DNA from 2 places in the Selenomonas sp. KH1T6 genome. Region 2 is predicted to be linked to the other one. Evidence: riboswitches for the same ligand, from Rfam matches in the RefSeq annotation. Region 2 holds a riboswitch; the other holds the start of a gene.
The links. A riboswitch is a leader RNA that binds a small molecule or an ion and turns the genes downstream of it on or off. The one in region 2 is predicted to bind thiamine pyrophosphate.

Region 1 (11,887 bases), on a different contig from region 2:
GCCTGCTCCTTGAGATTGTACTTGCCAGTCTTGAATTTGAACAATTTATTGGTAGCCTTGTTCACAGCTAAGACCATTTTTCTCTCCCTTTCCTTCCTTTAACCAACTGCGGCCAAAATAATGCTGGACTATAAATTGTATTGTTTTCTTGAGCAACTCTCTTTCACTTGCCATATTTTACCCCAAAAGTCCTAGTTTCGCAAGTAAAAATTTCTAAATCCGCATTGATATTAACACAATTTCATATATTATCCTGACTAAAATTCCGATTGATTTTTCTCTCCCATGTTGTAAAATAAATATGCACACTTTTAATTAAGTAAGCAGGAAAACACAGCGGATACGGCGAAATTATAGGAATCATATTGATTGTGCTCGTTCTCATTAGGCACAAAATCAGATATACGCACATTTTCTAATCCGAGAAAAAGGAGTAACAAGATAATGGTTACTATCAAACAGATAGCAGAGCTCTGCGGCGTCTCCCGGGGCACCGTGGACAGAGTAGTGAACCGGCGGGGCAAAGTCAAGCCGGAAAAGGAGCAGCTTATCCTCGAGACCATGCGGAAGCTGAACTACCAGCCCAACCCCGCAGGCAGAGCCCTGGCCGCCCGCAAGAAATCCCCCATCGTGGGCGTGCTGATCCCCTCCATCGGCATCCACTTCTTCGATGACGTACTCTCTTCCATGCAGAAAGCTGCGAAAAAATATGATTCTTACGGCCTAAAAGTCATCTGGCGCAGCATGAGGGGCTACAGCGTAGAGGAGCAGTGCCGCCTCATCGACGAGCTTTCCCCACAGGTGCAGGCCCTCATCATCAACCCGGTGGATCATCCCAGTGTGGTACGCAGGCTCAACGCCCTCATAGACGACGGCATTGTCATCATCACCATCAACAACGATGCCCCGGGACTTTCCCGCCACACTTATGTAGGCTCCGACTATCTGGAAGGTGGACGCACGGCAGGGGCGCTGCTGCGCATGATCGGGCCGGAGAAGCTCAATGTAGGCGTGCTCTTAGGCTCCCTTTCCATGCTGGGCCATCGTCAAAGGCTGGACGGCTTCCGGGAAACCATGGGGGACAGATGCAACATCCTCTCCATCCACGAGACGGAAGATGATGACATGATTGCCTACGAGCAGGTAACCCAGCTTCTGAAAAACGAGCCGAATATCAATGCCCTCTTTGTCATATCCTCCGGTGCCTCTTACGGTGCCAGCCGTGCCGTACTGGCGGCGGGCCTGGCAGGGAAAATCACCATCATCGTCTTCGATACCATTCCCACCACCATCCGCATGATGCAGCAAGGCATCATCCAGGCCGCCCTCTACCAGCACCCCCACGAACAAGGCCGCCGCGCCATGCAGATAGCCTTCGACTATCTGGTGAATGGGACGCCGCCAGACCGGGATCGTTACATCATGCGCAATGAGATACGCATATTGCAGAACGCCGAGAACTGAACCGCCCGGCAAGCGGTGGCTTCAGTTGATATCATTGCTAAAAAATATGCCCACTGACCTATCGTCAGCGGGCATATTTTTGTGGGGCTTACTCCCCACAAAGGCAATGGGAACGCTGGGGGACTTTCAATGTGCGGAACCTCATGGCCAGCGCATCATAGGTCAGCAGCCGCCCTGTCAGCAAATCCCCTGTCCCCAGCAAAAACTTGATTGCTTCCCCGGCCTGCAGGCTGCCAATGACCCCCGGCACAGCCCCCAGTACGCCATTCTTGCCCCCCTTGCTCTCCGGTTCCTCCGGGAACAGACAGCGCAGGCAGGGACTATGGGGAATATGAGTCATAATCTGTCCCTGATATTTCAGGATACCGCCGTGAACAAAGGCCGTTTCATGAGCCACACAGGCATCATTGATGGCAAACTTGGTCAGGGGGTCATCCACCGCATCCACTACCATATCGTAGTGCTCGCTGCTTATAAGCGCCCCTAATGATGCCCTGGTCAGCTTTTCAGCATACACCGGCACCTGTACCGCAGGATTCAGGGCCTGCAGGGTTTCCCTGCCACTTTCCACCTTGGGGCGGCCCAAATCCTGCGTGCTGTGCAGGAGCTGGCGCTGCAGATTCGACAGCTCCACCCGGTCAAAATCCGCCAGCCCCACGGTGCCCACCCCTGCAGCTGCCAGATAAAAGGCCGCCGGGGAGCCAAGGCCCCCAGCCCCCACCACCAGCACCCGGGCCTGTTTTAATTTTTCCTGTCCTGCCTGGCCAAACTCCGGCAAAATAATCTGCCGGGCATAGCGTTCCTGTTCTGCTGCCTCTAAGGACATAAAGTCACCTCCACCATTCCGAATCCCTCATCATGCCGCTCATCACACAGACTCCGGCGGCTCCGGCAGAGAGCACTTCTGTCATCCTGTCAGGTGTAATGCCGCCAATGGCGTAGACAGGCATAGTGCCGGCTGCCCGGCAGACCGACTGCAGAAAGGACAGCCCTCTCCCCGGCAGCCCCTCCTTGCATGACGTGGCATAAATATGTCCGGCTATCACATAGGAGCACCCTCTGCCTGCCGCCTCCTGCACCTCCGCCACACTGTGGCAGGAAGCACCAATTCTTGCCTGTGGCAGTTCCCTTGCAGTTGATGCCTGCCGCAGCCGCATCAAGGGCAGATGAAGCCCCGCTGCCCTGACAGCTTGAACTGGCAGAGGGAAAGTGTGCAGGTACAGTGGCACCGACCAGGCTTTGCAAAGGGTTGCCACCTCTTGAGCCAGACTGGCATAGGCTTCCTCCGGCAAATCCTTTTCCCTGAGCAGAATTCCTCCGGGCCTGCGGCTGGCAATCTTTTCCACCTGAGCCAGGAAATCCCCCTGGCACAGGTGCCTGTTCGTCACCGCCATGACCTTTGGCCAATCCACCTTACACATAGACATAATCGTTGAGCACCGGCTGCAAGCCCTCCCTGCTCATATCGTCATACATTTTGTCGATACTGCGGTTATCAGCGATGGCAAACTGCTCGTCCCCCTGTGCGCCCTCCTGCTGTCCTGCGTATTTTTCCTCATGGTCGCCGATGCCCGTAGATACACCGGCCGATACCTTCGTGGCGCAGATTTTGGCAATGCCATTGCGAAAATCTGCCCTTTCACGGGAGGACACCGTAATCCCGGCAAAAGGCAGGAAAAGGCGATAGGCGCAAAGCACCTGGCAAAGCTCCCGCTCCCCCACCCCCTGGGGCGTTATCTTGTCGTTGTTGATGATAGGCCGCAGCCTGGGGCAGGACAGGGAAAATTCCGCCCAGGGGTAGCGCCGCTGCAAATGCCAGACATGCAGCGCCGTGGCCAGCGCATCACGACGAAAATCCGCCAGTCCCAAAAGCGCCGAAAAGCCCACGCCCCGCATGCCGCCCTTCAAGGCCCGCTCCTGGGCCGCAAATCTGTACGGAAATACCCGCTTGTGCCCCAGAAGATGCAGTTTTTCATAAACCTCCAAATCATACGTCTCCTGAAAGACCGTCACGTAATCAGCGCCGCATTCATGCAGGTAGCGGTAGTCTGCCGTATTCACCGGATAGATTTCCAGCCCCACATTGCGGAAATACCGCCGGGCCAGCTTGCAAGCCTGACCGATGTAAGACAAATCGCTTTTCGTCTTGCTCTCCCCGGTGAGCAGCAAGATCTCTTCCATACCGCTTTGGGCAATGACCTGCATTTCATGCTCAATCTGCTCTGCATCAAGCTGCAGGCGACGAATGTGGTTGTAGCAGTTAAAACCGCAATACACGCAGTAATTCTCGCAGTAATTGGCAATGTAAAGGGGGGTAAAAAGGTACACCGTATTGCCGAAATGACGACTGGTTTCCCGCCTGGCCCGCCGGGCCATTTCCTCCAAAAAGGGCATGGCCGCAGGCGACAGCAGGGCCTTGAAATCCTCCTTGGTGCAGGTGGCATGGCTCAAAGCCCGCCGCACATCTGCCGCCGTATAGCGGTTGTAATCATAGGCTTCCATTTCCGCCAGCACTGCCTGCTCCACCGGCGAAACCAGCTGCTCCATTTCCGGGAAATACTCCAGGGGGCTTTTCCTGCTGGCAGGATTGTTTTCCAGCTCATGCTTGCGCTCCAGCGCCTTGGCGCTAAGGTGCCTGGAATCTACCAAGAAGCTGTTTTTCCTCTCTGTTTCACTCATCTTGCCACCCCCTAAGCACGCAGAAATCCAGTCAGGGGGTCTGAGGCTTCCGCACCCCGGCTGAGCACCCGGCCCAGCCCGGAAAGATAAGCCTTGCGCCCCGCTTCAATGGCCTGCCGAAAGGCAGCAGCCATCAGCGGCAAATTCCCCGCCGTTGCCAAGGCAGTATTTGCCATGATGGCCGTCACTCCCATCTCCATGGCCTCACAAGCCTGGGAAGGCGCGCCAATGCCCGCATCCACAATAATCGGCAGGTCAATCTCATCCACGAGAATCTGGATAAAATCCTTGGTAGCCAGCCCCTTGTTCGACCCGATAGGCGCAGCCAGCGGCATGACTGCCGCTGCCCCGGCGCTGACCAAATCCCGGGCCACATTCAAATCAGGGTACATGTAGGGCAGAACTGTGAAGCCTTCCTCAGCCAGCAGCTCCGTCGCCCTGATGGTTTCGCTGTTGTCCGGCAGCAGGTACTTGCTGTCCCGCATGATTTCCACCTTGACAAAATCCCCGCATCCCATGGCCCGGGCCAGCCTGGCAATGCGTACCGCCTCCTCTGCGTTGCGTGCCCCGGAAGTATTGGGCAGCAGCGTCACCTGCTTCGGTATGTAATCCAGAATGTTTTCCTTGTCCTGGGTATTAGCCCGGCGTACCGCCAGGGTCACAATCTCTGCCCCCGCATCCTGCACCGCTGCTTCAATCAGCCGCAAGGAATACTTGCCCGAGCCTAAAATGAATCGGGACTTGAACTTCCGTCCCCCCAGCTGCCAGCAATCATTCATCTTATTTGCCATCACCAAGACCTCCTTCAACCGCCGCCCATGAAGCAGACTATTTCCACCACATCACCATCATGCAGCACTACCTGGGGATAATGCTCCCGGGAAATGATCTCACCGTTATACTCCACAGCAATCATCCTGCCCCCATAGCCCTTTGCCTGCAGCCAATCAGCCAGGCTGCTGCCTGCCGCCTGTTCATCTGCACCGTTTATCTTCACCATGCTCCCACCCCCTTTCGGCGCACCAAAAAGGGACTGCCCGCTTCGGACAGTCCCTAAAAAATACAGTTTTCCTGCACATCCCTACGTTGGCATTATCCAAATCAGGTTATGGGTCGGAACCTCAAGTCCCCTCTCAGCCTGCTATGCTAAAAGCCACAAGCTCCCCTCGCTATGAAATTACTCCCTTATTGTAACACCATTGCCCCCTTGAGGTAAAGGCTTTTTTGCCAAAACATCAAAGGCAGCCTCATGACAAGGCTGCCTTTGATGTTGGGATTTATGAGAAAAAGAATTGGAGAAAGCTAAATTAAAGGATTTCTACCAGTTCCATGCCCAGCATGGTGCCCAGGTCATGGAGCTGCTCCGGGGTGATGGTGAAGGAAAGGACAGTGTGATGTCCGCCACCTGCCTTCATCCACTCCTCCGAGCCCTTCCTGAGGCCCACGGTAGGAGTCCAGAGCTGCTTGGCTACAGGCAGATGCGGCGTCTCAGCCTCAGCCTTGCGGCAGTCAACAGGGTAGTAAATCAGACGGAAGCCCTCGCGGAAGTCAGCCACGGTGACATCCACAGCCTTGCCGTCTGCGCCGGTGAACACCAGGCGGGCAGGGTCATCTTTGCCGCCGATATCCAGCGGGTGTACCTCCACCCTGGGCTTGTCACTGGCAATGGTGGGGTCAACCTCCAGCATGTGGGCACCCAAGATGGCTTCGTGGCCCTTGCGGAGATCCAGGGTGTAGTCCTCCATGAACACAGTGCGGTCATTGTGAGCCAAAATCTTCAGCAGGCGGGTGAGGGCCGCATGCTTCCAGTCACCCTCAGCGCCAAAGCCGTAGCCCTCAGCCATGAGAAGCTGGGCAGCCAGGCCCGGCAGCTGCTTGAGGCCTTTGAGGTCCTGGAAGTTGGTGCAGAAGGCGGTGTAACCCCTGTCATCCAGGAACTTCTTGATACCCAGATACTCCCGCAGCTGATATCTCACAGATTCGGTGAATTTGGCAGCATCGTTATGCTGGGGAGCCAGGTCATACTTGTTGCGCAGTTCCTGATACTCCCTGTCAATATCATCTTCGGAAACAGCGTCAATAACTTCTACCAGATCGCCTACCGGCCAGTAATCTACCGTCCAGCCCAGCTGGATCTGAGCCTGCACCTTGTCACCCTCGGTGACAGCCACATCACGCATGGTGTCGCCAAAGCGGCAGACCTTCAGCTTGAAGCTCTCGTTGTAGGCCACGGCCACATCCTGCCAGCTGGCAATCTCAGCCTGCACCTCTTCATCGCCCCAGAAGCCGTAGACAATCTTGTTCTTGAGGTTCAGACGGCTGTTGAGGTAAGCATACTCACGGTCGCCATGGGCACTCTGGTTCAGGTTCATGTAATCGAAATCAATGGTATCGTAGGGAATATCCTGACGATACTGGGTAGCCAGATGCAGGAGTGGCTTCTGCAGCAGCACCGTGCCGCGAATCCAGTTCTTGGCCGGAGAGAAAGTATGCATCCAGGTGATGACGCCTGCCACTTCCTCGTGGTAGTTCACATCCTTCATGAACTGGGTGATGCCGTCAGCTGTAGTCATAACCCCCTTGCAGACCACTTTATAGGGCAGGGACCCGCTCTCATTGAGCTTCTTGACGATATCCTCTGCATCACGGGCCACATTCTTCAGCTGCTCCTCACCATAAAGGAACTGGCTGCCAGCCACAAACCAAAATTCATAATCAGGTAATTTAAGCATTTGTAAAACTCCTTTTTCTAGTTAAGCTACAGTAAAGGTGAGTGCCAAGGCCTCCACCGCTTGCGGGGGGCGCGTAAGCGCGGGAGCCCGGTGGGCTCCCTGGAGGGGGACCGTCGAAGACGGTGGAAGGGGGAAAATCAACCGAACAAGTATCCTTCGAAGTCACCTATTCGCCCCCTGGCCCCCCTTCCGTCAGCCCTTTGGGCTGCCACCTCCCCCGCAAGCGGTGGAGGTAAGGACTGCTATACACTTTGCCCTTATAAAATTTCAGTGCCAATCATAACATCAAAGCATCTGTCCCGCTGCCAACATCACTCGTTAATGCACTCCCCAGCCATGCGTTCTAATCTAAGCCCCTCTTTATAAGCCTTGATATAAGCCTTGGCCCCTTCGCGTCCCTCTGCCATAGGTGGCAGGGTCGAACTCTTTGCTTCGGCAAAAATATTCTTCTCCAAGAAGTCCGGCAAACTCTCATTTGCCCCCTTCTTGTTAAGGAAGAGTGCCAGCACCGCCATGCCCCAGGGACCACCGCTGCCTGCAGTCTCCATCACCGTGATGGGAATACCCAGGAGGTCAGCCAGCGCCTGCTGGGCAATCTCCGGGGTTTTCAGGAGACCACCCTGGGCCACCATGGCTTCAGCCTCCACGTGCTCCTCTTCTGTGAGCACCTGCATGCCCACAGCCAAGGGTGCCAGCGCACCGTAAAGCTGGGTCAGCATGAACTCCGGCAGGTGCATCTTCGCCTTCGGCCCTCTGACGAACAAGGGACGGCCTGCCTCCACCCGGGTAACATTCTCCCCGGACAGGCAGCTGTAATTGAGGAGCCCGCCTGCATCACGACGGGCGCTCTTGCTGTGAGTCAAGAGCAAGCTGTAGAGCTTGCCCCCCTTCACATCGGAGCCCACGAGGGTGGCAAATTCCTCGAAAAGTCCCACCCAGGCATTGAGGTCGGAGGTGCAGTTATTGGTGTGCACCATGGCCACAGGAGCCCCATCCGGGGTCATGACCACATCTATGTCCTCATGCACAGCAGCAAGCGGCGCACTGAGCACATTCATGGAGAAAGCGGAGGTGCCTACAGAGATATTGCCCGTGCCAGGGCGCACCGCATTGGTGGCCACCATGCCCGTGCCAGCATCCCCTTCCGGAGGAGCGCAGGGAGCGCCCGACTCCAAAGTCCCCGTGGGGTCAAGGAGTTTTGCACCTTCTTCAGTGATATGACCTGCCACGGTGCCAGCGGCCTTGACCTCTGGCAGGAGCTCTGCCAAACGCCAGTCAAAACGGCTGACCTCAGTTAGCTGCTGGAACTTCAAAACCATTTCTGCATCGTAGCCCCCGGTGGCAGCGTCGATGGGGAACATGCCTGAGGCATCCCCCACACCAAGCACCTTTTCACCAGTCAGCTGCCAATGCACGTAGCCAGCCAGAGTGGTAAGGAAGGAAAGCCTTGGCACCTCAGGTTCTTCATTCAATATCGCCTGATAGAGATGGGCTATGCTCCACCGCTGGGGAATATTGAAACCCAGAAGTTCCGTGAGTTTCCGGGCTGCTTCCCCGGTGATATTGTTCCGCCAGGTGCGGAACTGGGCCAGCTGAGCGCCTTTTTCATCAAAGGCAAGATAGCCATGCATCATGGCGCTGACGCCAAAGCTGCCGATTTTCGTGAGCTTCACACCGTACTTCGTCTGTACATCAGCAGAAAGCTCTGCATAACAAGCCCGAATTCCCTTCCAAACTTCAGCCAGCGCATAAGTCCAAATCCCATCCACCAGCTGATTTTCCCAGCCGTAGCTGCCCTCGGCAATCACCCTGGCCTCGCTGTCCACCAGCACAGCCTTGATATTAGTAGAGCCCAGCTCCAACCCCAAAGCCGTGTCACCTGCGTTCAGGGCTTTTACAATATCTTCCTTAGCCAACCCTATCCACTCCTCAACTATTCGAACCCTCGAACTCCCGAACTCCGGCGCCCATGGATGGGCGCTCCCCGCGGACCTTTGGACTCGCGTGAAGCGATCCAGGTCCGGTTTTCTTTTGGTTCGTTTTCTTTGCGCCAAAGAAAATGAACAACTGAAACTTAAATATTAGCTGTTTTTCTTGCTCTTGAAGTGCAGATCAACTCCGCCCTCCGTTACTTGGGCCTGACAAGCTGCTGATTATAACATTCTCAGCCAGGGAGTGCCGCCGGCACTCCCGCTGGTCCTGCAGAACATTTCCTATTCTAATCAACCGTTCTTCTTGCTCTTGAAGTGCAAATCAATAGCTACGGCTGCAAGCAGGACCAGCCCTTTGACAACGCGCTGCACATCAACGGACCAGCCCAGGAGGGACATGCCATTGTTCAAGACACCCATGATCAGTGCACCTACCACGGCGCCAGTAACGGTGCCTTCGCCGCCGGGCACTGCGGTGCCGCCGATATAGCAGGCTGCGATGGCGTCCATCTCGAACATATCGCCAGCCTTAGGAGTTGCAGAAGCATTGCGGGCGGTGAGGATAACACCGGCCAGGCCTGCCAGGATGCCCATGTTCACATAGATCCAGAACATGACCTTGTTGACCTTGATACCAGAGAGAGCTGCAGCCTTCCTGTTGCCGCCCACGGCGTAAATCTGACGACCGGGCACGGTGCGGTTGGTAAGGAAAGCATAGAAAGCCACGAGGACTGCCACAATCATGAGCACCAGAGGCAGACCCATGTACATAGCAAGCTTCACAGTGAAGAAGTTCACGATGGCGATGGAAACGCCAACCTTGAAGATGGAAGCTCCCAAAGAGGGAACCTCAAAGCCGTTCTTGGCCTTGTTCCTGCGGGAACGGATTTCCATGAAGACAATCAGGGCAGAGAGCAGAACGCCTGCCATAAGAGCCAGCAGCTCAAACTTCGTGCCGCCGATAGTAGTGAAGAACTGGGGCATGTAGCCTGCACCAATCTGGGTGAATTCCTGGGGCAGGGGGCCTTTGGTCTGGCCGTTCAGCACTACCAGAGCCAAGCCACGGAAGACCAGCATATTGGCAAGGGTTACTATGAATGGCGCCACGCCCAATTTCGATATGAAGAAGCCCTGCCAGACACCTACCAATAGGCCGATGCCGATGGCGGCCAGGATAGCCAGGGGAATGGCCATCTGGTAATCCACTACCATGATAGCGGCAATAGCCCCGGAGAAAGCAACAACAGAACCTACGGAAAGATCTACGTTACCGGTGAGGCAGCAGAGCAGCATGCCCAGTGCCAGCACGATGACGTAAGAATTCTGCATGATGAGGTTGTTGACGTTCATGGGTGATACATTCTTGAAGTCGGACATGAATGCGAAGATGGCGTAAATGACCACCAACGCGATAATCATGCCGTATTCCTTGAGACCCTTCAAGTTTTCCTTGAAGCCGCCGTGTGCTTCAGGTGCTAATACATGTGCTGACATTATGCTGTCTCCCTTCTGGCGCTGTGTGCCATGATAATCCGCATAACTGCTTCCTGGTCAAATTCATCCTTCTGGAGCTCGCCTGCAATCTCGCCCTCATTGAGGACGTAAACCCTGTCAGAGAGGCCCAGCAGTTCTTCCATATCCGAGGAAATGACCACCACTGCCTTGCCGGACTCTGCCAGCTGATTGATGACAGTGTAAATCTCGTATTTCGCACCCACGTCGATGCCGCGGGTAGGTTCATCCAGGATAAGCACATCCGGGTCGGAAAGCATCCACTTGGCCAGCACTACCTTCTGCTGGTTGCCGCCGGAAAGGCTTTCCACCCGCTGGGTGAGACTGTCGGCCTTCACATTGATTTTCTTTGAATAATCCTCTGCCGCATGAACCTCGTCATCGGGCTTCAAGATACCGTTCTTGGAAAATCTTGATTTCAGGCTGGCCAGGGACATATTCCACTTGATGTCGTCTATCAGCACCAAGCCGTAAGTTTTCCTGTCCTCAGGCACATAAGCGATATGCTGGTCAATGGCGCTCTGCACATCGGGGATGGTGATTTCCTTGCCATGCTTGAAAATCTTGCCCCGGCTGCCTGCGCCGTAGGTGTGGCCGAAAAGACTCATGGCCAGCTCCGTGCGGCCTGCGCCCATCAGGCCGGCAAAGCCCACTACCTCGCCCTTCTTCACATTGAACGAAATATTGGACAGACGCTCCCTTGTGGGGTCATCCTCGTCCTGCACCGTCCAGTCCCTGACCTCGAACACCGTCTCACCAATCTCGGCGTGGCGCTCCGGGTAACGGTTGGTAAGTTCCCGGCCCACCATGCCCTTGATGATGCGGTTCTCGTCAATGGGTTCACCATGGTCACGCTGGATGGTCTCGATGGTATGGCCATCGCGGATAACCGTGATGCTGTCTGCCACCCTGGAAACTTCATTCAGCTTATGGGAAATCATGATACTGGTGAGGCCCTTCTGCTTCAATTTAAGCAGCAGTTCCAGCAAAGTGTTGCTTTCCTCATCGTTCAAAGCCGAAGTAGGCTCATCGAGAATCAGGAGCTTTGCATCCTTGGCCAGTGCCTTGGCAATCTCAATCATCTGCTGCTGGCCCATGCCCAGGTCTACCACCTTGCGGTTCACATTCTCGTGCATGCCGATGCTCTCCAGCACCTGGGCAGCCCGCCGCTGGGTTTCCTCCCAATCTATGACCTGGCCGTATTTCAGGTTCTCATTGCCCATGAAGATATTCTCAGCTACCGTCAAAAGAGGTATAAGAGCCAGTTCCTGATGTATGATGACTATGCCTGTTTTTTCGCTTTCCTTGATGTCGCTGAACTTCTGGACTTCGCCCTTGTAAACAATATCACCTGTATAGCTGCCGTAGGGATAAACCCCGGACAGCACATTCATCAGCGTTGACTTGCCTGCGCCGTTCTCACCGCAGAGGGCGTGTATCTCCCCCTGCCGCACCACCAGATTCACATCATCCAGAGCTTTCACCCCGGAGAAATCCTTGGTGATATGGCGCATTTCCAAAATATTGTCCATGCCGCCGCCTCCCGTTATGTGGACGAGCACATTTTCT
Region 2 (11,887 bases):
AAGCAGTTGTAATGTTGTCAATATATATCTACATGTATACAAGTATACGTCAGTGTACAGTGGTGTGGCTGTCATTTTTTGTCCGCAATGGACTCCAGCAAATCGCCCAGCGTAATATTCTTCAAATCCGTCAGCATATGGGAACATTGCTGCAGGGAGCACTATTCATACTTTTTCCCATTGCCGTTCTAATTTCTTACAAATTCCACCATAAAGCTTCTCCATCCTGCGTCCTCCCTCCTTCGCTTCCAGCCTGGAAATCTTTACGTTTTCTTCTTGCCCCTGAGGATATCGTAAAGGTCCAGCATATCCTGCACACGTTCACACTCATGGGCATTCAGATAACGGTCATCATTGGAAGGGCCCGGCAGGGGCATGAATATCTTGCCCACACCTGATGATCCCATGTAGCGCAAGGCATCCTCATCATTCTTATCCGCCACCTGATTGAAGAACTGTATCATGCCGTCTCCATCGGGCAGTTCCTTCACCTCTGACCGGGCCTTGATGGGAAACACCTTTTCATCAGACAGCTGCAAGTCAATCCCGGTAAAATTCACAGGATTCTGGCCGATGTGGCAGACAAAGACCCAGAGCTGGGCATCCGTGCCGCCATTGTGCACCACATAGGGCTGCACAAAAACCCCCGATTCTGTGGGCCTGGCGTAGTAATAGACCGTACCGCCCCCCTCAAGGGATTGTTCTTCCATCTGCATGGTAAGCCCCCTCAATACCTCATCCGGCTTGTCATCCTTGATGCCGGATTTCAAAGTCTTGGCTTCCTGTTCCGCCCAGTGGGCTCTTTTCTCCGCCAGTTCCTTCTGTTCTTTGGCTTCTATGGCTTCCATCTTTTCCTGCAATTCCTTTTCCTGGCGCTCTGCCACCACAGCCTTGGTTTCCTGATAATGCTGAATAGCTATCACTCCCAAAGGCGTGACCAGACTCACGATAAGTACCAATATGGCAATCATCTTGAATTTCCCCATAAGGGCAAACACCTCCCTCTGACGGCACTGATTCTGATATAAGTGTTATTCGACTGCCAGCGCCTGATTCCTTCTCCCTTTGCCCTGTGCAGAAAAACTATATGACGCGTTTCAGCTCAGCCAGAGTCGTCCTGCCTTCCAGCACTTTGTCCACGCCATCCTGCCAGAGGGTCCTCATGCCTTCCTTTTCCGCCACGGCCTGCAAACTCTCCCTATCCATGTCCTGCAGGATCGCTGCCCGCACAGGGGGGCTGATGACCAGCACTTCCTGCAGGGCCAGGCGGCCGCTATAGCCAGTATTGCTGCAGGAAGGGCAGCCTCTGTTTCCCTTGAGCCTGAGACCAGGATGCCAGTCCTTTCCCAACATCTGCGCTTCAGCCGAGCCTGCCTTTACCTCATGTTCTTCCTGGCATTCCGGACAGGACTTTCTCACCAGCCGCTGGGCCACAGCCCCCGTGAGCGTGGCTGCTATCATGTAGGGAGGAATCCCCATTTCCCGCAGGCGGAAGATCACCCCCACCGCATTTTCTGTATGCAGGGTAGTCATCAGCAGATGTCCTGTAAGGGCAATGCGCACGCTATAAGAAGCCACTTCCCCGTCCCGTATTTCTCCCACCATCACCGCCGTGATGTCCTGGCGCAGGAGGGCTTTCAGCCCTGCCATATAGCTGAGGCCCGCCTTGGGATTTATCTCCACCTGGTTGATGCCCGGCATGACCCGCTCCACCGGATTTTCCAGCGTCACCAGATTGCTTTCCGGCTTATTCAAAGCCTGCAGGGCGGCATAGAGAGTCGTGGTCTTGCCAGAATTCACGGGCCCCGACAAAATTACCAGCCCCGAGGGCTTTTCAATGATGCTTCGGAAAAGCTCCATGTTTTTCCCGCTGAAGCCAAGTTCATCTATATCCAGGATGCCCTTTTCCACATTCATGAAGCGCAGCACCATCAGCTCCCCATGGATGGCCGGCAGCACGGATACGCGAATATCTATCTGCCGCCCTCCGCTGGCAAAGACGATATGGCCGTCCTGGGGGCACTGATGCCTGGCTGTGTCCATGCCGGCCATCACTTTCAGGCGAGCGGTGAGGACGATTTCCAGTTCCTTGGGCAGGATGTTATCTTCAGGCTGCAAGAGGCCGTCTATCCTGTATCTGACTCTCAGCCAGTCTTCCTGCGGCTCCAGATGAAGATCGCTGGCCCTGCGCTCAATGGCCCGTTCCAAGAGAACGTCTGCCAGTTTCACTACCGGGGAGTTTTCTCCCCCCTGCTGCTCAAGGCCCCGGCGGGCTTCTACGGCAGCACGGCTGATGAGGATTTTGAAAGCTGTCTCGTCTATGGGCATGATTGCCGCCTCCTTTTTACAAACTCAATTCTTTGCCAAAAGGACAACTCCTGCCAGAAAAGCAAAAAGAGAGGCGTGCGCCTCTCTCTGGATAAATCAGTCATTGAGTTATTGCTGGAACATTTGCCTCAGTTCTTCCTCTGTGAGGATATCTATGCCCAATTCCTGGGCCTTGATGAGCTTGCTGCCAGCGGCCTCCCCGGCTACCAGATAGTTGGTTTTCTTCGACACGGAGCCAGTGACCTTGCCGCCGTGGGCTTCGATAAGCGCAGCGCACTCCTTGCGGCCCAGGGTGGGCAGGGTGCCGGTGATGACAAAGGTCAGGCCGACAAGCTCGCTGCCTGCAGCTGACTGCTGCTCCTGCACGAAGTTTACCCCGGACTTTTCCATGTCTGCAAGGATGGCGCGGTTATGCTCATCCCGGAAGAAGGAGAGGATAGCCCTGGTGCTGATTTCCCCCATGTCCGGCACTGCCAGGAGCTCCTCTTCGCTGGCCTGGCTGAGCTTTGCAATGGAGCCAAAAGCAGCCATCAGGTCCCTGGCCGCCGCCCGGCCGATGCCGGAGATGCCCAGACCTGTCACCAGCCGCTGGGGATCATTCTGCTTGCTTTCCTCAATGGCAGCAAGCAGCTTGTCCGTGTTCTTCTCCTTGCCTATCAGGCCCTTGGCAATCAGCTCCTCACGGTAGTCGGACAGATGGTAGATATCTGCAATGGTCCTGAGATATCCTTCCTCAATGAGCCCTCGTACTGCCGCTTCCCCAAATCCCTTGATGTCCATGGCATTCCTGCCCACAAAGTTCAGGATATGGTTCTCCAGCTGGGCAGGGCAGGAGGGATTCTGGCATTTGATATCTGCCGTATCCGCCTCCCGCACAGCTTCTGCCCCGCAGACAGGGCACTTGTCACCGATGATGAAGGGCTCGGTCCCGGCAGGGCGCTTTTCCTTAACCACTTCCTTGACCTTGGGAATGATTTCCCCGGACTTGTAGACCTTCACCGTATCCCCGATGCGCACATCAAGGCTGTCAATGAAGTCCTGATTGTGCAGGGTAGCCCGCTCCACCCTGGTGCCGCAGAGCTGCACCGGGTCAAAGACTGCCGTAGGGGTGATGCGGCCAGTGCGGCCCACAGAAAGCTCGATGCTTCTGACCACGGTTTCCTTTTCCTCAGGGGGGTATTTGTAGGCAATAGCCCAGCGTGGCACCTTGGAAGTAGCCCCCAACTTCTCACGGTCAGCCAGATCATTGAGCTTCACCACGGCCCCGTCAATGTCGTAAGGCAGGCTGCCCCGGCTGCCGCCGATGGCCTCGATAGCTGCCCAGACCTCATCTGCCGTACGGCAGACGTGGTAGCCGTGTATGACCTTGATGCCCTGCTTCTTCATGAATTCATAGGCTTCCGTGTGGCTGGCAAATTCCCTGCCCTCTGCCTTCTGCAGGTTGAAGACAAACATGGATAGCTTCCGCTCTTTGGTAATGCGGCTGTCCAGCTGGCGCAGGGTGCCTGCGGCACAGTTGCGGGGATTGGCAAAGGGCTTCAAGCCCAGAAGTTCCTGGCGGTCATTCACCGCCTCAAAGGCAGCCTTTTCCATGTAGACTTCCCCACGGATTTCAAAGTAAGGCAGGCTTTCCTTCAGCTTCTGCCTGACGTCTTTGATGACCCTGGCATTGGCAGTGACGTCCTCCCCCTGCACCAGGCCGTCGCCACGGGTAATGGCTCGCACAAGTTCTCCATTCTCATAGCGCAGGGCCAGGGAAAGACCGTCTATCTTTTCCTCAACCACAAATTCAGGGCTTTCCAGTTCCCCCTGCATATTCTCCACAAAGCTGTAGATTTCTTCCTTGGAGAAAACGTCCTGCAAAGACAGCATGGGCACATCGTGCTTCACCAGCACCCCGGCGCTGCGGCGCGCCTCGCCTCCCACCATCTGGGTGGGAGAGTTCTGGGTGATAAGCTCGGGATAGGCTCCCTCCAAAGCTTTCAGGCGCAGCATCAGCTGGTCGTATTCGTAATCAGTGATTTCCGGATTATCTTCGTTATAGTAGCGGTTGTTATGGTAGCGAATCTTCTTCCGCAGGCCGGCAAGTTCTGCCTTGACGGCTTTGATATCTGCTGGTATGGCTTCTGCCATGCCGCCACCTCCTGTCTAATTAAGCTTTGGTGATGGGAGCGTACTTCTGCATCAAGCCCTTGACCCCCTGGTCCGGGAAGGCAATCTTCAGCTCAACTTCTTCCCCTTCACCCTTGACGGACACCACGGTGCCGATGCCCCACTTGCCGTGACGGGCCTTGTCACCCACCTTCCAGACCACGCTGGTATCGGGACGGATGGCAGTGCTGCCTGCAGGTGCCGTTCCCATATTGCGCTGGTTCAGGGCACTCATGGCCTGCAGGGCAGACTGAGGCTGGCCGCTGCGCTGCACACCGCTGCCCATCTGCCTTGCGCTGGGCTGGAAGGTCATAAGGCCTGCACGCTGCTGGGCTCCGTAATTGTTGGCATTGGCAAAGCCGTAAGCATTCCCCCTGGGCACCAGCTTCTCCAGATACTCGTCGGGAATCTCGCTGAGGAAGCGGGAAGGCGGATAGGCGTTCTGCCTGCCGTAAATCGTGCGGCGCTGGGCATTGGTGAGATAGAGCTTCCGCTGGGCGCGGGTGATGCCCACATAGCAGGTACGACGCTCCTCCTCGATTTCTGCCGGCTCCATGAGGGTGCGGGAATGAGGGAACAAACCTTCCTCCATGCCCACCATGAAGACGATGGGGAACTCCAGGCCCTTGGCTGAGTGCAGGGTCATCAGGGTCACCCTGTCCTCCTCCATTTCTGCATTGTCAATATCAGACACCAGCGCCAACTGGGAGAGGAAATTTTCCAGATTGGGATTTTCCTCCTCTTTTTCAAAGTCCTTGGCCACGCCGATGAATTCCTTGAGGTTCTCCAGCCGGGACTCGTTCTCCGGCTTTTTCTCCTCTTCCAGTTCCTTGATATAGCCAGACTCCTTCAGCACCTTGTCAATGAGTTCGGAAACCTTCAGGTTGGACTGCAGCCCCATGTACTTGAAGATAAAGGAGGAAAACAGCTCCAATGGCTTCTTCACCCGGGCAGTGATGCCGGGAATGGCATCCAGCAGGTCGGGGCTGGAAATCACATCAAAGAGGGTCAGGCCATTGGCATCGGCATAATCGCTGAGCTTGGCTATAGAGGTGGCACCCAGGCCCCGCTTGGGCACATTGATGATGCGCATAAGGCTCACGGTATCCAGAGGATTATAGATAACCCGCAGATATGCCAGGATGTCCTTGATTTCCTTGCGGTCGTAGAATTTGAGGCCCCCCACCATGGTGTAGGCGATGCCGCTCCTCATGAAGGTCTCCTCCAGCACACGGGACTGGGCATTGGTGCGGTAGAGAATGGCCATATCTCCCAGGGAGGCATTGAAAATGGTCTGCTGCTTGCGGATAGTGGTGACAATGAAGTTGGCCTCGTCACGCTCATCCATACCCTGGTACCAGGTAAGCTTCTCTCCCGTGGCGTTCTCCGTCCAGAGTTCTTTTGGCTTGCGGTTGATGTTATGCTCAATCACCGCATTGGCTGCCGCCAAGATATTCTTGGTGGAGCGGTAATTCTGTTCCAGCTTGATGGTCTTGGCCTCGGGATAGTCCTTCTCAAAGTCCATGATATTGCGGATATCCGCGCCGCGCCAACCGTAGATAGACTGGTCAGCATCCCCCACCACGCAGAGATTGTGATGGGACGCCGCCAAGATCTTGGTGAGCTGGTACTGGGCGCCGTTGGTATCCTGATACTCATCCACCAGTATATACTTGAAGCGGCGCTGATACTTGATGCGTACTTCCTCATGCTGCTCCAGCAGGAGCACTGTCACCATCAGCAGGTCATCAAAGTCCAGCGCATTGTTGTTGCGAAGCTCCTGGGCGTAAATCTCGTAAACCTCCGCCACCTTCTGCTCAAAGAAGCTGCCTGCGTCCCGGGCCATGGCTTTGGGGCCTAAGAGCTGGTTCTTGGCATTGGAAATGGCATTGAGGACACTGGCAGGCGTGTACTGCTTATCGTCCAGATTAAGCTTCTTCAGGGCGTTCTTGATGACAGCCTGGCTGTCAGAAGTGTCATATATGACGAAGTTCTTCTTGTAAAGCCCAGTGGCCTCGATTTCCCGGCGCAGGAAGCGGGCGCAGAAGGAATGGAAGGTGCTGAGCCATACGTCCTTGGCCGCCTCCCCTATCATCCTGTCCACGCGCTCCCGCATTTCCGTGGCAGCCTTGTTGGTGAAGGTGATTGCCAGGATGCTATAGGGTGCAGCCCCCTGGGCCAAAAGGTTTGCCACCTTGCAGGTAAGCACCTTGGTCTTGCCGGAACCTGCTCCTGCCATGATGAGGAGAGGCCCCTCCGTATGCTCGACTGCCTGCTTCTGTGCCGGGTTCAATCCGCTGAAAATATCCAATGTATCCTCCTATATTTGTTGGTCTTGCAAAATACTTCAAAACATAAATTTAAAGGCTGAAAATCGGCCCACCCAACGGGTGAGCCGATTTATATGCCTTGCTCAAATCTTCTCTTAGGAGCAGTTCCTTACTGCTTGATGCGCTTCACTGCCTCGGAAAGGGGCGGGATAATCTGCTTCTTGCGGCTCATGACCCCGGGCAGATAGATGTGGGTGCCGCTGGCATCCTTGTGGAAAGCCTCGCCAATGAGGGTCTTGGGAGAGCCTGCATAAAGGAGAGTGGTGGCTTCTTCCAGGATGTTGGTGACCATCACCAGACTCATGTCGAAGCCTTCCTTATCGCAGATATGGCCCATAGCCTCAATGAGCTGGGGTTCCAGATCCAGCACTTCCTTCTCGTCCATGACAGAAATCTGGCTGACGATGATGCGGTAGTCGCCGATGCGGAACTCCTTGAGGTCGTTCCTGGCAATCTCGGAAGGAGTCATATCGCCGATGCCGGAACCTGCCTTGAGCATTTCCAGGCCGTACTCATTGATGTCCACCCCGGCAATCTCAGCCAGCCGCTTGGCGGTCATCTTGTCATACTCAGTGCAGGTGGGAGACTTGAAGAGCACCGTGTCGGAAATAATGGCGGAAAGCAAGAGGCCGGCAATGGAAGCAGGAATGTCAATATCCCTGTGCCAATGCATATTGGCCACGATGGTGGCTGTGCAGCCCACAGGCTCTGCATGGGTGTAGATGGGCTCGCTGGTCTGGATGCCGCCCAGACGATGGTGGTCGATGATCTCCATGATCTTGGCTTCTTCGATGCCCTCTACGGCCTGGCCGCGCTCGTTGTGGTCCACCAGGATGACCCGCTCACGCTCGGAAACCATGAGACGGTCACGGCTTACCAGGCCCACGATATGGCCATTTTCCACCACGGGGTAGTTGCGGTAATTGTTCTCCTCCATGGCCCCTTTGATATCAGAGAGCAGGTCCATAGGCTTGAAGCACACGGGATTGTCGTGCATGATGCGACGGATGGGCACGCACTGGTTGATCAGGCGGGCCACTGTATAGGTGTCGTAAGGAGTGGAAAGCACGAACACATTGCGCTCCTCAGCTTCCTCGATGACATCAGCGGAAACGCGGCCATTGCCGGTGACAATCAGGCAGGCAATGCCCTGCTTCACGCAGTCGATGATGGTCTCATCGTGACGATCGCCAATGAGGACAATGTCGTGCTCCTTGATGACGCTCTTGATGGTGTTGAGGCTGCCGGCAGCAATGCGCACATTGCCCTTAATGAACTCGCCTTCCTCACCGGACACCAGCACCTGGCTGTCCGTAGCCTGGATGATGTCGCGATAGCGCACCCGCATATTGGCCAGATTCTGCATGCCCAGTTCCTGGAAGTAGCGCTGAGCCAGATCGCTGACGGTGACGATGCCCACCAGCACCCCTTTGCTGTCGGTGACTGGCACGGACTTCAAATCATGCTCCCGCATGACCTCACCCAGATGGCGCAGAGTATCATGCTGCTTCACTACGATCTTGCAGTCGATGGTGATATCCTTGACCCGGGGATAAAGGTCGGTGAGCAAAAGGGGCTCCTCCACCTGGAAATGCTCCAGGGCGTACTTGGTCTCTGCATTGATCTTGCCAGCACGGGCAGCCACTACGTTCTCACCCAGTGCCTGCTTGAGATGTGCATAGCCGATAGCCGAGCAGATGGAATCCGTATCCGGATTGCGATGCCCGATGGTATAGATTGGTTTCGTGCTATTCATGAAAAAAAAATCCTCCTCTTGTCTGATGCCGTCAACAGCCCCGACTCTTATAGCATGTATACATTATAACGCTAGAATGCCCATCTTGTCGACAGATAAAATGGGTTTGTATGTGTCAATGATATCTCGGTAAATCAGACCAGCGATTTGATTTGACAACTCCGGCTTAAAGTATTAAAGTATAGCCAGACAATCACATACACGGGAGCTCGCAGACGGGCTGAGAGGAAACTATGCGTTTCGACCGCACCTGATTTGGATAATGCCAACGTAGGGAAGCAGGAATAGCGATATTTCAAGGGACTATCCAACTTTAGCCGGATAGTCCCTTTTCGTTTGCCCTTTCCCTCCCCAACACAAGGAGGAATCACCATGCAAAATTGTCAGATGACACAATCACCCAAACGGACCTCACTTTGGGCCAACGGCCTGATTTGGTTCGGCGCTGCCCTTTCCATTGCCGAGATACAGACCGGCACTTTCCTGGCCCCTCTGGGCTTCGGCCAGGGGATGCTGGCGATTTTCATGGGGCATCTCATAGGCTGCGCCCTGCTCTTTGGGGCAGGGGTCATAGGCGGCAAAGTGAGGAAAAGTTCCATGGAAGCTGCCAAGATGACCTTTGGCAGCAGGGGCGCCCTGCTCTTTGCAGGGCTCAATATCCTGCAGCTTTTGGGCTGGACGGGCATCATGATCTATGAAGGGGCCCTGGCTGCCGGGGGGCTTTTAGGAGCAGGCCATGAGCTCTGGTGCCTGCTGATAGGACTGCTCATCATCCTGTGGCTGGCCATTGGCCTGGAGAATCTGAGCAGGCTGAACGCCCTGGCCATGGCGGCCCTGCTGCTGCTCACCCTGCTGCTCAGCAGCAATCTCGCCAGCGCCAGCGGGGCTGCCCCCCTGCCTGCCGAAGCCATGAGTTTCGGCCTGGCCCTGGAGCTTTCCATTGCCATGCCCCTTTCCTGGCTGCCCCTTATCAGCGATTACACCCGCAAGGCCCAAAAGCCTGTCAGGGCAGCGGCGGTGAGCACCATCGTCTACGGTCTGGTGAGCTCCTGGATGTACCTCATGGGCCTGGGGGCCGCCCTGGCTTTCGGGGAGGCGGATATCGCCCAAATCATGCTGAAGTCCGGGCTGGGGCTGGCGGGCCTGGCCATCATCCTCTTTTCCACCGTCACCACCACTTATCTGGATGCCTATTCTGCAGGAGTGTCCGGCGAAGCCCTGTCCTCCAAAGCAAAGGGAAAAGCCCTGGCCATAGCTGTCACCCTGCTGGGCACAGGTGGAGCCATCTTCCTGCCCCTGCTGGATTTCACGGATTTCCTCTACTTCATCGGCTCAGTCTTTGCCCCCATGATTGCCGTACAGCTGGTCAATCATCTCATGGCCTCCCGCAACTATGAGACAAGTCTTTTCTGCTGGTCCAATCTGCTGGTGTGGCTGGCCGGTTTCCTCCTCTACCGCTTCCTGATGGAAACTGACCTGCCCATAGGCAGCACTCTGCCGGACATGCTGCTCACCATGTGCCTCAGCGCTGCTGCCATTGTCCTGGGCAACAGGCAGAAGGAAAAAGAGGAGCCTGCTACCCTGTAAGGAAATATCCTCCAATGTGAGATTGAGGCTCCTGGCTGAAGGAGCAAGCAAATGCGCTAAAAAATCACCTTGCCAAACTCTCGGCAAGGTGATTTTTCTTTCTCATATTTGTCAAAGCACGTTAGGCTGCTTGGAGCATTTTGTTCTTTTCAAATGCACCCGACCCTGGTTCCGCGCTTTGGATCAGGCAGTCATTTGTGAAGGCCTTCATTGCCTTGACGACGTCATCACTTCTTGTGCTTGAAGGCAGCCATGCCTGCGTAGACAGCGCTTTCCCCCAGTTCTTCTTCTATGCGCAGCAGCTGGTTGTATTTGGCCACCCTCTCAGAGCGTGAGGGGGCTCCTGTCTTGATCTGATCCGTATTGAGGGCCACTGCCAGGTCTGCGATGGTGGTATCCTCTGTCTCACCGCTGCGATGGGAGACTATGGCCGTGTAACCTGCCTGGTGGGCCATCTTGATGGCTTCCAGCGTCTCGGAAAGGGTGCCTATCTGATTCAGCTTGATGAGGATGGAGTTGCCGCTGCCGCCTTCGATGCCTTTCTTCAGCCGCTTGGTGTTGGTGACAAACAGGTCATCTCCCACCAGCTGCACCTTGTCGCCCAGATCCCTGGTCATCTGCTGCCAGCCTTCCCAGTCCTCCTCATCCAAACCGTCCTCGATGGAGTAGATGGGATACTTCTCCACCAGGGATTTCCAGTGAGCAATCAGCTCGGCAGAGGTGAATTCCCTGCCGGACTTGGGCTGCTTGTAATGTCCCTTGCCCTTTTCGCTTTTCCATTCAGAGCTTGCGGCATCCATGGCCAGGACAAAGTCCTTCCCGGGCTCATATCCTGCTTCGCGTATGGCCTGCAGGATGTGCTCGATGGTGTCCTCATCAGAGGAAAGGTCAGGGGCAAAGCCCCCCTCATCGCCTACGGAAGTAGCCTTACCCTCTTTTTTCAGCAGGGACTGCAGGGCGTGGAAAACCTCCGTGGACCACCTGAGGCCCTCACGGAAAGTAGGCGCTCCTGCAGGCATGATCATGAACTCCTGGGTATCCACTGAATTTGTGGCATGGGCGCCGCCATTCAGGATATTCATCATGGGCACAGGCAGATGGTTGCCGGCAAGGCCTCCCAGGAAGCGATACAGGGGAATATCCTGGGCGGCAGCAGCTGCTTTGGCTGCGGCCAGGGATACTGCCAGAATGGCATTGGCTCCCAGCTTTGACTTATCTTCTGTGCCGTCCAGAGCCAGCATGGCGGCATCCACGCCGTAGATATCCGAAGCATCAAGGCCTGCCACCGCCGGGGCAATCTTCTCATTGATGTTCGCCACCGCCTGGGACACGCCCTTGCCGCCGTATCTATCCTTGTCACCATCCCTGAGCTCCAAAGCTTCGAACTCGCCAGTGGAAGCACCGCTGGGAGCCGCCGCCCTGCCAACTGAGCCGTCTGCCAGGGTGACCTCAGCCTCTACTGTAGGATTGCCACGGGAATCAATGATTTCCCGGCCAATGACCTGCATGATCTGTAAATAATCTTTCATGGACTTTGCCTCCTCTCAATCATGATATTATTATAGCCCAGATTAAATGATATTGCAAGTCATTATCATTTAATCTGGGCTTTCACGGACACGCCGTGGATTTATGCCATTCGCACCGTTTTTCCAAAATGAGGCTGCTGCGCGTTCATTATGGTGCAGTAGCCTCATCGATACTGTCGTCAGTTGGTGATGCCGGGGCGGGTCAT

Region 1: it holds a riboswitch for thiamine pyrophosphate, as region 2 does, so the genes downstream of both, thiS (sulfur carrier protein ThiS) here and cytX (putative hydroxymethylpyrimidine transporter CytX) in region 2, are expected to answer to the same signal.

The regions. Positions count from the first base shown of each region.
Region 1 covers NZ_FNWN01000033.1:3,239-15,125, reverse strand. Annotated here, with positions in the region: gene BLW59_RS14395 (hypothetical protein) at 1-77, opposite strand, end outside; gene BLW59_RS14390 (substrate-binding domain-containing protein) at 445-1,464, shown strand; gene BLW59_RS14385 (HesA/MoeB/ThiF family protein) at 1,553-2,290, opposite strand; gene BLW59_RS14380 (thiamine phosphate synthase) at 2,295-2,891, opposite strand; gene thiH (2-iminoacetate synthase ThiH) at 2,878-4,143, opposite strand; gene BLW59_RS14370 (thiazole synthase) at 4,155-4,934, opposite strand; gene thiS (sulfur carrier protein ThiS) at 4,949-5,143, opposite strand; TPP riboswitch at 5,205-5,320, opposite strand; gene araA (L-arabinose isomerase) at 5,451-6,875, opposite strand; gene BLW59_RS14355 (xylulokinase) at 7,187-8,791, opposite strand; gene mmsB (multiple monosaccharide ABC transporter permease) at 9,098-10,300, opposite strand; gene BLW59_RS14345 (ATP-binding cassette domain-containing protein) at 10,300-11,850, opposite strand.
Region 2 covers NZ_FNWN01000018.1:26,342-38,228, reverse strand. Annotated here, with positions in the region: gene BLW59_RS11080 (hypothetical protein) at 264-986, opposite strand; gene BLW59_RS11075 (GspE/PulE family protein) at 1,084-2,328, opposite strand; gene ligA (NAD-dependent DNA ligase LigA) at 2,437-4,461, opposite strand; gene pcrA (DNA helicase PcrA) at 4,481-6,790, opposite strand; gene BLW59_RS11060 (putative manganese-dependent inorganic diphosphatase) at 6,919-8,565, opposite strand; TPP riboswitch at 8,757-8,860, shown strand; gene cytX (putative hydroxymethylpyrimidine transporter CytX) at 8,938-10,152, shown strand; gene eno (phosphopyruvate hydratase) at 10,380-11,681, opposite strand; gene BLW59_RS11045 (aspartate ammonia-lyase) at 11,861-11,887, opposite strand, start outside.